4 regions of the Kocuria sp. 2SI genome follow, and region 1 is predicted to be linked to each of the others. Evidence: riboswitches for the same ligand, from Rfam matches in the RefSeq annotation. Region 1 holds a riboswitch; each other region holds the start of a gene.
The links. Region 1 has a riboswitch for thiamine pyrophosphate ahead of thiM (hydroxyethylthiazole kinase). Riboswitches for the same ligand answer to the same signal wherever they lie in the genome.
Positions count from the first base shown of each region.

Region 1 (3,552 bases):
ACGTGACCTACGTGGCTCCTGACCTGCTGGACCGCGTCCACCGCTGGGACGGGGACGAGGATCTCTTCGCCCACTACCGGGTGGACGATCAGATCTTCAAGGCACTGGAGCGCAAGGTCATGTTGCCCTCGGGCGGCTCCCTGGTGATCGACCGCACCGAGGCCATGACCGTCGTCGACGTCAACACGGGCAAGTTCACCGGCTCCGGCGGCAATCTCGAGGAGACCGTCACCAAGAACAACCTCGAGGCGGCCGAGGAGATCGTGCGGCAGCTGCGCCTGCGCGATATCGGCGGCATCGTGGTCATCGACTTCATCGACATGGTGCTCGAGGCCAACCGCGACCTCGTGCTGCGGCGCCTGGTCGAGTGCCTGGGTCGCGACCGCACCAAGCACCAGGTCGCCGAGGTCACCTCGCTGGGGCTCGTGCAGATGACCCGCAAGCGCATGGGCACCGGCCTGCTCGAGGTCTTCTCGGAGGACTGCGAGGCCTGCGACGGCCGCGGCGTGGTCGTCCACGATCACCCGCTCAAGGGCCGCAGCTCGGGCTCCTCGGACAACCGGCAGGGTCGCAACGACCGCAAGCGCAGCCGTCGTCTCCCGGGCGCTCAGGACGAGCAGCGTCCGCGCGCCGAGGATCCGGAGCAGGCCAAGCGCGCACAGGCCACCCGAAGCGCCCTGGCCGCGATCGCCTCGGCCAGCGGCCACGACACCGATTCCTCCGCCTCGGCAGGAGAGCGGACGGAGGCAGCCTCTGCGAGCGAGTCCGCCGGGGACCAGGAGTCCCAGGGCCAGCGCACGCAGGAGTCCCAGGACTCCCGCGAGAGCGGCAAGCGTCGTCGCAAGCGCCGCGGCAAGCGCTCGCGCGGCCGCGGTCAGGACGGCCAGGCCCCGCAGGACCAGAACGATCAGGACCGCAGCGACCAGGCCCAGAGCGACCGGCAGGACTCCCCGCAGGCCGATCCGGGGCAGGGCCAGGACACGGGCGCCCAGGCAGAGCGGGGCCGCGGTGAGTCGGACGGCCGCTCCGGGCAGCGCCGGCAGCGCGGTGAGCGATCCTCCGGCCGTGGCGGCCGCGGCCGGTCCGAGGCGCAGTCCGGGGCCCGCTCCGAGGACGAGACCCGCTCCCTGATCGAGGCGCGCATCCGTGCGGCCTCCGGCGAGGCTCCCGAGGCGAGCGCCCCGCGCGAGGACGCGGCGGATCAGTCGGCCCCGGAGAAGGAGGCCGACGGCGAGTCCACGCCGCGAGAGGCATCGGAGCCGAAGCGCCGGGACGCCGCTCAGGGCCCCCAGGGACGACGTGAGCGGCGATCGCGCACGGCGCGAGCCGAGTCGCAGGAGGCGGCCCAGGGTGCTTCCCAGGGCGAGCAGGCGGCTGCCGCTCAGCAGAAGCGTCGCAGCCGCACCGCGGCCGCTGCCCAGGCGGCGCCGGAGCCGGTCCAGGCCCCGGCCGCACCGACGGCCCCGGCCGCTCAGGGCACGGCGACGGTGCGCGATGCGGACGCGGAGCAGGCCGCCCCGGTGCGCCAGCGGGCCCGTCGCTCGCGCCGTGCCGCAGCCCCGGCGGGCACGCCCGAGGTCCCGCAGTCGGCTCCCGCGGCTCCGGGCGCCGCGGCGACCGTGACCGCAGGCACCGCCTCGGTGGTCGCCCAGACCGACGGAGCCTCGCAGGTGACGATCAACGGCGAGGTCATCGAGCTGCCGCAGGGCCACAGCGCCGCCGAGGCGCTGGGCGCCGGCGGCTCGACCGGCTCGCAGCTCGAGTCGCTGGCCAGCACCATGGGCGAGCGCGAGCCCGGTGCCGCCGGACCGCGTCGCCGCCCGCGCCGCTCGCGGCGCGCCAGCGCGCCCGAGGCCGCTCCTCAGACGGGCGCGGAGCAGTCCTCGCCGCAGGACGGTCACGGGCGCACCTGAGCGCAGGGCCGCACCGGCGAGCAGCCGGCCCCGCTGAGCCGCGTGCATGACGGCCGCCTCCCCGAGCGGGGAGGCGGCCGTCATCGTCTCCCAACAGAGCAGCCGGATCACGTGTAGACTGAGCAGGCACGACACGGGGTGCCGCCCGAGCAGGCGGCTGAGAGCACACCCGTCGAACCTGAACTAGTTCGCACTAGCGGAGGGATTGTCGCCTTGATGCACAGTCACACCCAGAGTCCATCGCAGTCCGCCCACCAGCCCGTCTCGGAGCGGATGGCCCGGCTGCTCGAGCAGCTGCGCAGCACTCGCCCCCTGGTGCAGTGCCTGACCAACACGGTGGTCTCCAACTTCACCGCCAACGCCCTGCTGGCCCTCGGCGCTGCTCCGGCCATGACGGACATCCAGGGGGAGGCAGGGCCGTTCGCCGAGGTCGCCGACGGCATGCTGATCAACCTGGGCACCCCGGATCCCGAGCAGCGCGGCGCCATGCGCGAGGCCGCTGCCGCGCGACAGGCCTCAGGCCGCCCCTGGGTGCTGGACCCGGTGGCGATCGGCTCGCTGCCGATCCGCACTGCCCTTGCCGCCGAGCTGCTCGAGTCCCGTCCGGCGGTGATCCGCGGCAACCCCTCGGAGGTCCTGGCTCTGACCGGAGGGGCCGGGGGCCGCGGCGTCGACACGACGGATGTCCCGGAGGCCGCGGTGCAGGCCGCTCGGCAGCTCGTGTCGACCGGTTGCGCCGATGCCGTGGCCATCTCCGGGCCCGTCGATCTGATCGTCTCCGCGTCGGGGACGCTGCGAGTGCCGCACGGTCACGGGCTGCTGACCCAGGTGGTGGGCGGAGGGTGCGCCCTGGGCTCCGTGATCGCGGCCTTCGCTGCCGTCGCGCAGGACCCCGCCGAGGCCGCTGCGGCCGGGAGCCTGGTCTGGGGGCTGGCGGCCGAGGACGCCGCCGATCGCTGCCAGGGCCCGGGGTCCTTCGCCGTGCATCTGCTCGACGCCCTGGCCGGGCTGCGCCCCGAGGACGTCGCCGAGCGCTGCCGTGTCGAGGCAGCCGATGCCTCGAACGCCGCGGACGGTGCCGCCGCCGGGGCGGGTCGGGCCGAGGAGGCCGGGCGATGAGCCCCCGATTCGACCCCGCCGCACTGTCGCTCTACCACGTCACCGACCCCCAGCTCAGCCGGACTCGCAGCGTCCCCGAGGTCGCGCGGCTGGCTGTCGAGGGCGGGGCGAGCATGATCCAGGTCCGGGCCAAGGATGCCTCCGGACGCGAGCTGCTCGAGCTGCTCGAGGCCGTCGTGTCGGCCGTAGACGGCGCGGCCCCGGTGGTCGTGGACGATCGCGTGGAGTGCCACCTGGCCGCACGCGCCCGGGGGGTCGCATGCGACGGCGTCCACATCGGCCAGTCGGATCTGCCCCCGGAGGACGCCCGGCGCCTGTGCGGACCGGAGGCGATCATCGGGCTCTCTGCGGCCTCGCAGGACGAGATCGCAGCTGCCGCGGCACTGCCCGCGGGCACGGTGGACTACCTGGGCATCGGGGCGGTGCGGGCCACGGAGACCAAGCCCGACGCCCCGCAGCCGCTGGGCATCGACGGCTTCGCCCGGGCGCGAGCTCTGAGCCCGCTGCCTGCTGTGGCCAT
Region 1 covers NZ_SCNB01000012.1:16,660-20,211, forward strand. Annotated here, with positions in the region: gene FFS25_RS08315 (Rne/Rng family ribonuclease) at 1-1,913, shown strand, start outside; TPP riboswitch at 2,038-2,136, shown strand; gene thiM (hydroxyethylthiazole kinase) at 2,130-3,032, shown strand; gene thiE (thiamine phosphate synthase) at 3,029-3,552, shown strand, end outside.

Region 2 (3,552 bases), on a different contig from region 1:
GAGGCGGTGCTCAGCGGAAGAAAGAGCTGGCCGCGATGCGGAAGTTCCTGGACCTCCGTGGCTATGACGTTCCGAAGCGCGGACGGATCAAAGCCGAATGGGAGCAGGAATGGGTCAACGCCGGGAAGCCGGGACTGGACTGATCTTAAATCCCGTGGTCTGTCGAGGGCCCGCGTTGTTCTGAGGAGCGACGCGGGCTTTCTTCTGCTTCATCACTCCGGTGAGTGAATCGCATTGTGGGTTTTGTCCGGACAACCGACGACGGATTCGCTCAGTTGAGCGCGAGGAAGAGGCCTCGAACCATTCCACGTCGTGAGTGTCGCGTCCCGCCGAATGGAGGCACTGTCGCCGGAGCGAGCTGCGACTGTGCGTGGCTGGAGTCGTGACTACCGAAGGGCTGCGCGGAGGCGGCGGGCGGCGGCTTCCGGGTCGTCGGCCTGGGTGATCGCCCGGACGACGACGATCCGCTGTGCGCCGGCGTCCAGGACTTGGCGCAGACGCTGCTCGTCGATCCCGCCGATCGCGAACCACGGCTTCGCGGGGTCCTCGTTGGTGACGCGGTCTGCATCGTTGTTCTCCGCATGTGCGACGTCTTCGACGAAGCTCAGTCCGGTGGCCTTACGGCCCGGCTTCGTGGGGGTCTCCCAGATCGGCCCGGTGCAGAAGTAGTCGACGTCCGGGTCGAGCCGTGCCGCCTGGGCCTGCTCGACCGTGTGCGTCGACCGGCCGATGGCGACCTCGTCGCCCAGCAGCTTGCGGGCCTGTGCGGGGGTGAGGTCCTGCTGGCCCACATGGAAGACATCGGTGCCGATGAGGGAGGCGACGTCCGCGCGGTCGTTGACCGCGAAGAGCTTCCCGTGCGCGCGAGCCGCACGAGCGAGGATCTCCAGTGCTGCGAGTTCATCGGCGGTGCCGATCGACTTGTCGCGCAACTGGATGATGTCGACGCCGCCGGCGTACGCGGCGTGGAGGAAGCTCTCCAGATCCCCGGGGCCGGTGCGGGCATCCGTGCACAGGTAGAGGCGAGCAGTGGCGATGCGCGCGGCCCTGGCCTGCGCGCCCTCCCCAGCGGGGGCGTCTGTATGATGGCTCACGATCCACGAGTGTAGTCACGACGATGCACGCACTCGTGGAGATCGCGAACTCTGCGGGAGCCCTACGGGGCTGAGAGGGCCCCAGCGCCGACCGTCGAACCTGATGCGGATCATGCCGCCGAAGGGAAGGATGAGAGCAGTGGAACAGTCGCACCCGGATGCGCACGACTGCGATGTCGTCATCGTGGGTGCCGGCGTCATCGGCCTCTCCACGGCCTGGCGTCTGCGTGAGCGCGGACTGTCCGTCTCGATCGTCGACCCGGACCCGGGAGGAGCGGCCTCCCGTGCCGCGGCGGGGATGATCGCCCCGGCCAGTGAGGTCCAGTACCAGCAGCACGCGCTGTACCCGCTCATGCGCAAGGCCGCGGACGACTACCCGGACTTCATCGCCGGAATCGAGGCGGCCTCGGGCCACGACGTGGGCTACCGCAGGACGGAGACCCTCGTGTGCGCCGGCACCCCAGCGGACCGGCAGGGCCTGGCCGAGCTCCGCGAGCACCAGATCGCGCACGGGATGGAGGTCGACGCGCTCACGGTCCGTGAGGCGCGCGCACTGGAGCCGGCACTGTCTCCCCGGCTGGCGGGAGCGTTCCGTGCGGTGGGCGACCACCAGGTCGACCCGCGCAGGCTGGTGGCGGGTCTGATTGCGGCATTGTCGTCGCGGGAGCATCGCGCGCACGCCACGCTCGTCACGCAGGCGGCTGTCCGGCTGTGTGGCGACGGCGGGGGGAGTCGAGCTGGCGGTCGGCAGCCGGATCGCCTCGAGGCACACGATCCTCGCGACCGGCCTGCGCAGCGACCTCTTCTCCGGCCTGCCCGCCTCCCCGGCGGCCGTGCTGCGACCGGTGCATGGCGACATCCTCCGCGCGCGGCTGCCGGAGGGCTCCGCGCCGCTCCTCGAGCGCACGATCCGCGGCGTCGTGAACGGAGTGCCGATCTACCTGGTGCCGCGGGCCGACGGCGAGATCGTCATCGGAGCGACCTCGCGCGAGGACGACCTTGCGGGCGCGAGTGCGGGCGGTGTGTACCGACTGCTCCGCGATGCCCAGACGCTCGTCCCTGCGGTCTGCGACCTGGAACTGGTCGAGGTCATGGCCCGTGCTCGGCCGGGCACCCCGGATGACGTGCCGCTGCTGGGGCGACTGCGCGACGGCGACGGCGCGGGCGTGCCCGGCCTCATCCTCGCGACCGGTGGCTTCCGGCACGGGGTGCTCCTCGCACCGCTGCTGGCGGATGCGGCCGCGGCGCTCGTGACCGGGGACTCTCCGGGCACCGACCTCGCAGGCGTTCTGCGCGCCACCGACCCGTACCGCTTCCACACGACAGATTGACACCATGGACACCGCTCAGGAAGGACCTTCCGTGCCCACCCTCACCGTCAACGGGGCCGCGCATCCGATCGAGGATGACGCCTCACTCCTGGACCTCGTCGCCCAGACGATCGACCGACCGCTCACGGCGGACGGCACACCGGCGGACGGCGGGCGCCTGGGCGTCGCCGTCGCCCTCGACTCCGCCGTCGTGCCGCGCAGCCGCTGGCAGGGCACGCGCCTGGTCGACGGCCAGACCGTCGAGATCATCACCGCGATGCAGGGAGGCTGACGACAGTGACGATTGCGACTCAGACGACGGCGGACATCCCCACGGACACCGGGGACTCGCTCACCATCGACGGTGTCGAGCTCACCTCGCGCCTCATCACGGGCACCGGCGGGATCACCTCGCTGAGCGTCCTCGAGGAGGCGCTGCTGGCCTCCGGCACAGAGCTCACCACCGTCGCGATGCGGCGGTACTCGAAGCAGGCCGGCGACTCGCTCTTCGCCCTGCTGGAGCGCAATGACATCCGCATCCTGCCGAACACGGCCGGCTGCTACACCGCGCGCGACGCGCTGCTCACTGCTGAGCTGGGCCGCGAAGCCCTGGAGACGGACTGGGTGAAGCTCGAGGTCATCGCCGACGAGGAGACGCTCCTTCCCGATGCCGTCGAACTCATCGATGCGACGGAACGCCTGGTGGCGGAGGGCTTCAAGGTGTTCGCCTACACCTCCGACGACCCCGTGGTCGCGCAGCGTCTCGAGGAGGTGGGCGCCACCGCGGTCATGCCGCTGGGTGCCCCGATCGGCACCGGGCTGGGCATCCTCAATCCGCACAACATCGAGCTCATCGCCTCCCGCGCGCAGGTGCCGGTGATCCTCGATGCGGGGATCGGGACAGCCTCGGATGCGGCGCTCGCGATGGAGCTGGGCTGCGATGCCGTTCTCCTGGCCAGCGCGGTGACGCGCGCGCAGAACCCGGTCCTCATGGGCCGGGCGATGAAGGCCGCGGTCCAAGCGGGACGGCTGGCCGCGCAGGCGGGGCGGATACCCGCTCGCAGGCATGCGCTGGCGTCATCGCCCGCGGACGGGCTCATCGATCCGATCGCCACGGCGGGGTCGACGGGCGACGCGAGCGCGGCCGT
Region 2 covers NZ_SCNB01000034.1:405-3,956, forward strand. Annotated here, with positions in the region: gene FFS25_RS12730 (Lsr2 dimerization domain-containing protein) at 1-143, shown strand, start outside; gene thiE (thiamine phosphate synthase) at 387-1,094, opposite strand; TPP riboswitch at 1,138-1,238, shown strand; partial or broken gene FFS25_RS13965 (FAD-dependent oxidoreductase) at 1,225-1,740, shown strand; gene FFS25_RS13970 (FAD-dependent oxidoreductase) at 1,808-2,425, shown strand; gene thiS (sulfur carrier protein ThiS) at 2,457-2,696, shown strand; gene FFS25_RS12750 (thiazole synthase) at 2,693-3,552, shown strand, end outside.
Region 2: another riboswitch for thiamine pyrophosphate. It lies ahead of FFS25_RS13965 (FAD-dependent oxidoreductase); the one in region 1 lies ahead of thiM (hydroxyethylthiazole kinase).

Region 3 (3,552 bases), on a different contig from region 1:
CACTTCCGGGAGTCCGTGCGCAACACCGAGGCTGCCTGGATCCGCATGATGGGCTCTCCGGAGGACTACGCCGCGCTGCGGCGCGAGGACGCCCAGAAGGGCCGTGGACTCAACCCCCGGGCCGTGCTGCGCAGCTGGGCGGGCTACGCCCACAGATCGAAGGCCGAACGACGGGATGAGGAGCAGAGCCGATGAGCACCATCGTCATGGCCGTGTGCCTCGTGATGCTCGCCGGTGGGGCCGCCGGCGTGCTGTACCGACTGGTGAAGGGACCCTCGCTGCTGGACCGCGTGCTCTCCAGCGACGTCCTGCTCTCCGTGGTGGTCGCCGCGATCGCCCTGGAGATGGTCTGGAGCGATCACTCCGACTACATGATGGTCATCGTGACCGTCTCGCTGCTGGGCTTCATCGGCTCGGTGTCTGTGGCGCGGTTCGTCCAGCCCACGCGGCCACGGAAGACGGGCCAGACCGATGAGGGCGCCACCAAGGAGCCGGTCGAGGGCGAGCGGGCCGAGCAGGATCACCGGCCCGCCCCGATGCAGAAGCCCGCCCCGTCCGAGAAGGAGGGACACCGCTGATGGATCCCATGGACCTCGTGCTCGACATCGTCGTGGGCGTGCTGCTGCTCGTGGGCTGCCTCATGTCCCTGACGGCCGGCCTCGGCCTGATCCGGCTGCCGGACGTCCTGTCGCGGATGCACGCGGCCACCAAGCCGCAGGTGCTCGGTCTGCTGTGCATGCTGCTGGCCGTGGTGATCCACTCCCGCGAGTGGACGCTGCTGCCGCTGGCCCTGCTGGGCTGGGCCCTGATGCTGCTCACGGCGCCGGTCTCGGCGCACATGGTGGGGCGCTCGAGCTATCGGACCAAGCACGTGCTCGATGAGACGCTGATCGCCGATGACCTGGCCGCAGCCCTGGACGAGGCCGACACCGCCGAGTCGCAGGGCGGCGCGGACCGCCCGTCGTGATCCGCAACGGCTCGCCGAGCGCGCTAGGGTGAGCACCGAACCTCCGGCGCCGGCTGAGGCGCCGGTTCCGCGATCTCCCGAGTGGCTCACTCGGGGTAGGAGATGACATGAACCCCAAGATCATGGGACTCATCGGCACCGGCGCGTCCGTGCTGGGCGTGCAGGCCGCCACAAAGGGCCTCGACGCCACGTGGAAGAAGGTCACCGGCCGCCAGGTCCCGTCCAAGGGCGACGACCCCCGTGAGGACCGCTGGCTCGACATCGTCCTGTTCGCCGTGGTCAGCGGTGTGCTGACCACGGTCGTGCGGACCCTGGTCAACCGCCAGGTCGCCGAGCAGCGCGAGAAGGCCGAGCTCAAGGCGCAGGAGAAGGCCAAGGGCCGCGGCTGATCTCGACCGGTCCGGGCTGGCCGCTGCGCGCGGCCTGCTGATCGATGGCGAAGGCGCCGGGAGCATCCGCTCCCGGCGCCTTCCTCCGTTCCGTGCGTGGCAGCGGCCGACCTGCATCGCGGCCGCGTCTCGCGTAGGATCTCAGGCACACGACAGGGGAGCGCCCGACGGCGCTGAGAGTGCGGTCCGCCGCAGACCCTCGAACCTGCTCCGGTTAGCACCGGCGAAGGGAGTCGAGCATCTCGAGGGTGCTGTCGCGCAGCGGCATCGGCGCCTTCCGGCCCCGCCGTCGAGCGCGGCACGCATCCTTCCCCTCCTGATCAGCGGGACGCCATGGCGCCCCCGATGCCCCAGGAGGAGCACCATGACGCAGCATCGCAGCACCGACCCGCTGAGCCCCGATCGCAGCAGCGCCGATCCCGGCCTCGATCCGCGCTCGCAGAGCGGTCCCCACCCGCGCCCGGATGGCGCCGCCCGCTCCCCGCAGCGCGGCTCCCGCTCCCGCCTGCGGTGGCGCGTGCTCGACCTCGTGGTCCTCGCGGTGCTGGCCGCCGCCAGCGGTGTCCTGTTCTGGGCTTGGTCGTCGCTGGTCTACCCGGTCTCCGAGGCGCTGACCGTCGGCTACCCGCCGGCAGGCGGGCTGCTGGTGGGCGGGTGGCTGCTGGCCGGACCGCTGGGCGCGCTGATCATCCGCCGTCCGGGAGCGGCCCTGGCCTGCGAGCTGCTGGCCGCCTCCTTCCAGGGGCTGCTGGGCACCACGTTCGGCGCCACAGTCGTGATCTCCGGCCTGATCCAGGGCGCTGCGGCGGAGGTCGTCTTCCTGGCCTTCGGCTACCGCCGCTTCGGACCGGCTGTGGCGATCGCCTCCGGGGCGCTGGCCGGCGCCCTCGGGACGCTGAGCGAGTGCCTCCTCTACTACTACGAGTGGCCGGGGGCTCACCAGGCGGTCTACGTCGTGCTGGGCACGGCCTCTGGCGCGGTGATCGCCGGGCTTGCCATGTGGCTGCTCGTGCGCGCGCTGCGTGCCACCGGTGTCCTGTCGGGCCTGGCCTCCGGGCGATGACGGAGGCTGTCCGCACCGCTGGGGCGAGCGTGACGGCCCGCGGCTTCGGCTGGCAGCCCGACGGCCGCGGCGAGCCCGCGCTGCAGGGCCTCGACCTGCAGATCCCCGCCGGTCAGCGGATCCTGCTGCTCGGGGCGAGTGGGTCGGGCAAGTCCACCCTGCTGCACGCCCTGGCGGGGGTGCTGCCCCAGACCGAGGACGAGACCGACGACGGCGCGGGCAGCGGCCCCCGCGGGCAGCTGCTGGTGGACGGGCGCCCGGCGGCGCAGCGGGACGCGGTCACGGGGCTGCTGCAGCAAGATCCGGAGTCTTCGATCCTGCTGGCGCGGGCCGGTGACGACGTCGCCTTCGGGCCTGAGAACCTCGCGGTGCCGGCGGCCGAGATCGGCCCGCGCGTGGACCGCGCCCTGGACTCCGTGGGGCTCGAGATCTCCACGGACCGGGACACCTCCGCCCTGTCCGGCGGTCAGCAGCAGCGCCTGGGGCTGGCCGGGATCACCGCCATGCGCCCGCGGCTGCTGCTGCTCGACGAGCCCACCGCCAACCTGGACCCCGAGGGCGTGGCCACGGTGCGCCGGGCCGTCGAGGCGGTCGTCGAGGACACCGGGGCCACCCTGGTGGTGGTCGAGCACCGCACCGAGGTGTGGGCCGATCTCGTGGATCGCGTGGTGGTCCTCGGTCCGCGCGGCGTGGTGGCCGACGGATCTCCGACGCAGCTGCTCGACGCCCACGGAACCTACGCCGAGCAGCTGCGCCGAGCCGGTGTGTGGACTCCCGGGGCGCAGGTCGAGCCGCTGCTGCCGGAGGCCTTGGCAGGCGGCCTGCTGCTGAGTGCCGGGGCCCTGGAGGTCTCGCGCGAGCAGCCCTCGCAGCGCCGGCTGTCCAGGCGCCGACGGCGCGTGCGCTCGGGGCGGCCCGCTCCGGAGGACTCGATGGCCGGAGCCCCCGCAGCCCTGCCGGTCGACCTCCAGCTGCGCGCCGGGTCGGCCGTGGCCCTGACCGGTCCCAACGGAGCCGGCAAGTCCACGCTGGCGCTGAGCCTGGCCGGGCTGCTCGTGCCCGCCTCCGGTGCGGTGCGCGCCGCCGACGCTCTGGCCGACGGGATCCCGAACGATCCTTCGGTGTGGTCCGGT
Region 3 covers NZ_SCNB01000003.1:127,487-131,038, reverse strand. Annotated here, with positions in the region: gene FFS25_RS02855 (Na+/H+ antiporter subunit E) at 1-195, shown strand, start outside; gene FFS25_RS13990 (MrpF/PhaF family protein) at 192-578, shown strand; gene mnhG (monovalent cation/H(+) antiporter subunit G) at 578-967, shown strand; gene FFS25_RS02840 (DUF4235 domain-containing protein) at 1,075-1,356, shown strand; TPP riboswitch at 1,501-1,605, shown strand; gene FFS25_RS02835 (ECF transporter S component) at 1,721-2,419, shown strand; gene FFS25_RS02830 (ATP-binding cassette domain-containing protein) at 2,416-3,552, shown strand, end outside.
Region 3: another riboswitch for thiamine pyrophosphate. It lies ahead of FFS25_RS02835 (ECF transporter S component); the one in region 1 lies ahead of thiM (hydroxyethylthiazole kinase).

Region 4 (3,552 bases), on a different contig from region 1:
CACACGGCCCCGCAGGCCCCGCGAGGTGCGCACCAGGGGCATCACGGAGACCCCGGTCTCGAAGCCGGACAGGCCCAGCGCCAGCTTGGGGAACACCAGGGCAGCCACGGCGACGGCCGCCCAGGGCGAGGAGTGCTGGCTCAGCGCCGCATCCCACCACTGCGCGAATCCGATCTCCTGCGAGCGGGCGATCTGCCACCAGCCCACCGCCAGCACCACGGCGTTGAGGCTCAGATACACGGGGACCAGGACGACGGCCACGCTGATGGCCTCCGAGAACCCGGCCATGAACACCGCGCCCAGCAGTAGGAGCAGCCCGACGGTCACCCAGAACTGCCAGTGATGCGCCTCGGCTGGCACGTGCGGATTCTCGACGATGTGCACGGCGGCATCGGCCGAGGACAGGGTCATGGTGATGACGAAGTCCGTGATCGCGAAGCCGAGCAGGCACAGGACCAGCACCTTGCCACTCCAGCGCGGCAGCAGCGTCTCGAGCATCCGGATGGAGCCGGCGCCGTGCGGGGAGGCCACCGCCACCCACCGGTAGACCGGCAGCGCGCCGAAGAGTGTTACGGCCACCAGCACCAGGGTGGCCAGCGGGGAGATCAGCCCGGCAGCCAGGATCGCGATGCCGGGCTGATAGCCCAGGGTGGAGAAGTAGTCCACGCCGGACAGGCACATGACCTTCCACCAGGGATGGGTCTTCTCGTCACGATCGGGTCGGCGATGCGGGGCGCCGTAGGAGGCGGAGGGGGATCCGGCCAGCAGCCAGGCGGCGGCGCGGGAGGGCGGTGCGATCACGGCGTACATGATGCGCCTGTCCCGCTCACGGCCCCGCCGCCGAGGGCCTCAGGCGGCTGGCAGTTGCCTGTGAGCCGCGATCTGCCGATCAGTCGGGCAGCGGACCCGACCGATCCGGCTCGGGGCCGAGCAGCCCGCCGAGGGCCACCAGGAGCCCGCCCACCGCGAGCACCGCGGCGATCGCCGCGTGCGGCCCGAGCAGCTGCTGCAGCGGCGGCAGGTAGTAGGGGTAGAGCGCGGGCAGCACGATCGAGATGCTGTAGGCCACCCCGTATCCGCTGGCCCGGATCTCGTCGGGGAAGCGCTCCGTCAGATAGGCGCCCACCGGCCCGTAGCCGGTCACCGTCGTGACCTGCAGCGCGGTTGCCAGCAGCAGCACCGTGCCGATGCCGGCTCCGAGGGCCCCGGACAGCAGCGCCAGGAGGATGACGGGGGAGACCGCTGCGCAGAACAGCCCGAAGCCCACGAAGAACCGGCGCCGCCCGATCCGACTGGACAGCGCCCCCGCCCCGGCCATGGCCAGCGCGGACACGGCCGTCGCGCCCAGCATGACGAGGGAGACGGTCTGCGGCTCGAGCTGGGGCATGCGCGAGAGCTGGGCGGTCAGGGTGGGCACTGCCATGTAGGTGAGCAGCCACAGCCCGGTCATCAGCACGAGGACCTGCCGCAGCGACCGGCGGCTGCTGCCCCTGACGAGCTGCGCCAGCGGGTGCGCTGAACGGGCCGGGCGCCGGCGCTGCGGAGCCTCCTCGACCATGAGGCGGTAGTAGATCAGCATGGCAGCGGCCAGGGCGGCGCCGAGCAGGAACGGCAGCCGCCAGCCCCAGGCGGCGTACTGGCTGTCGTCCAGGAGCAGCAGCAGGAGGGAGGTGACGGCGGCGATGCTGGCGTTGGCCAGCGGCGACATCGCCATGATCATCCCGCTGAGACGACCGCGTGAGCGCGGGCGCGCCCACTCCATGGCCAGCGGGATCGCCGACGTGTACTCCCCGCCCAGAAAGATCCCACCCAGCAGGCGCAGCGCCAGCACCGTCAGGAACGTGCCCGCCCCGAGCACCTCGTGCCCGGGGACCAGGGCGATCAGCAGGGTCGTGAGGCAGATGCCGGCGAGGGCGACCTGGGTGATGAGCACCCGGCCCGCGCGGTCGGCGATCGGGCCGAAGATCATGGCCCCGAGCGGGCGGCCCAGCAGGGTGGCCACGAAGATCAGGCCGGCATTGCGCACGATGTCGTGATCGCCGAACAGCTGCGCCGACACCGGAGCCAGGGCGATCACGGGCAGGAAGATGTCGAACTGGTCGACGTAGTTGCCCATGATCCCACCGCGGATCGCGCGGCGGGTCGGTGCGGGAGGGCGCCCGTCGGAGGATGCGGTCGCGGGGGCGGACAGGGGTGCAGAAGGCATCGAGCTCTCACTTCCTTCGCCGGTATGAACCGGAGCAGGTTCGACGGTCGAAGCCGCGTCAGCTTCCTCTCAGCCCGTGCCCGGGCTCCCGTGTGGGGTCATTCAGCGGTGCAGGTCCCACGACCTGCGCGCCGCACCGTCGATTCTAGCGGCGCGACGGGTTCGCGTGGCCGAGGCCCGAGCATGTGAGGCACAGTGAGGGCGTGTCCCTCACTGCCTCCGAGCTCTCGAGCCTCCCGACGCGCCCGGACACGTGCTCGCGCATGCTCGGCATCGATCTGGCGCGGGCCGTCGCCCTGCTCGGGATGATGGCCACCCACACGATGGACCTGGTGGATGCGGCCGGTGATCCGCAGCCCGTCGGGCTGATCGCGGGCAAGGCGGCCGCGCTGTTCGCGGTGCTGGCCGGGTTCTCGGTCGAGCTGTCCACGCGGCGCTATGGGCGCTGGCGCGAGGCGGCTGCCTCACTGGCGGTGCGCGGCGTGCTGATCGCGATCCTCGGACTCGTGCTGGGATCGCTGTCGAGCTCGATCGCGGTGGTCCTGGTGAACTACGGGGTGCTGTTCCTGCTCGCCCCGCTGGTCCTGCGGCTTCCGGCCCGATGGCTGGCGGCCACGACCGTGCTCTGGCTGGTCGCTTCCCCGGTGGCCTCCCACCTGATCCGCGACGGGCTCGGCCTCCAGCGCGCCGTCGAAGCGCCCGAGCTCTCCCACCTGGCTCAGCCGGGTGAGCTGGTCATCGGCGTGCTGCTCACCGGCTACTACCCGGTGCTGCAGTGGATGGGCTACCTCCTCGTGGGGCTGCTCCTGGCCCGGCTCGACTGGCGCAGCGCCGCCACGGCCGCCTGGGCAGGGGCCGTCGGCGCCCTGCTGGCCGCTGCGGCCTGGGTGAGCTCGCAGCTGCTGCTGTCCGCAGGCGGGCACGAGGCGCTCGAGCGCGCCGGCTCCGGTCTGCCGCCGCTGGCCTGGGGCTCGCCGTATGCCGCGCAGACCATCGGCAGCCACGGGACCACGCCCACGACCACGTGGTGGTGGCTGGTCACGGTCGGTCCGCACTCGTCGACGACCTTCGACCTGGTCTTCACCTCGGGCATCGCGGCGGCGGTCATCGCCGTGTGCGTTCTGATCTGCCTGGCGATAGGGGAGCGCACCCGCCTTCTGATGCCCGTGCTCGCGGCCGGCTCCATGCCGCTGAGCATGTACACGCTGCACGTGATCCTGTCCGAGCTCACCGACCTGTACGTGCTGCATGTGCTCCTGCTGCTGGGGCTCGCCGCGCTGTGGCGGACCGGCGGGGAGGGGCCTGGACCGCTCGAGAGCTTGGTCTCCGGGACCGTGCGGCTGGTC
Region 4 covers NZ_SCNB01000001.1:39,973-43,524, reverse strand. Annotated here, with positions in the region: gene FFS25_RS00185 (APC family permease) at 1-810, opposite strand, end outside; gene FFS25_RS00180 (MFS transporter) at 890-2,206, opposite strand; TPP riboswitch at 2,201-2,308, opposite strand; gene FFS25_RS00175 (heparan-alpha-glucosaminide N-acetyltransferase domain-containing protein) at 2,410-3,552, shown strand, end outside.
Region 4: another riboswitch for thiamine pyrophosphate. It lies ahead of FFS25_RS00180 (MFS transporter); the one in region 1 lies ahead of thiM (hydroxyethylthiazole kinase).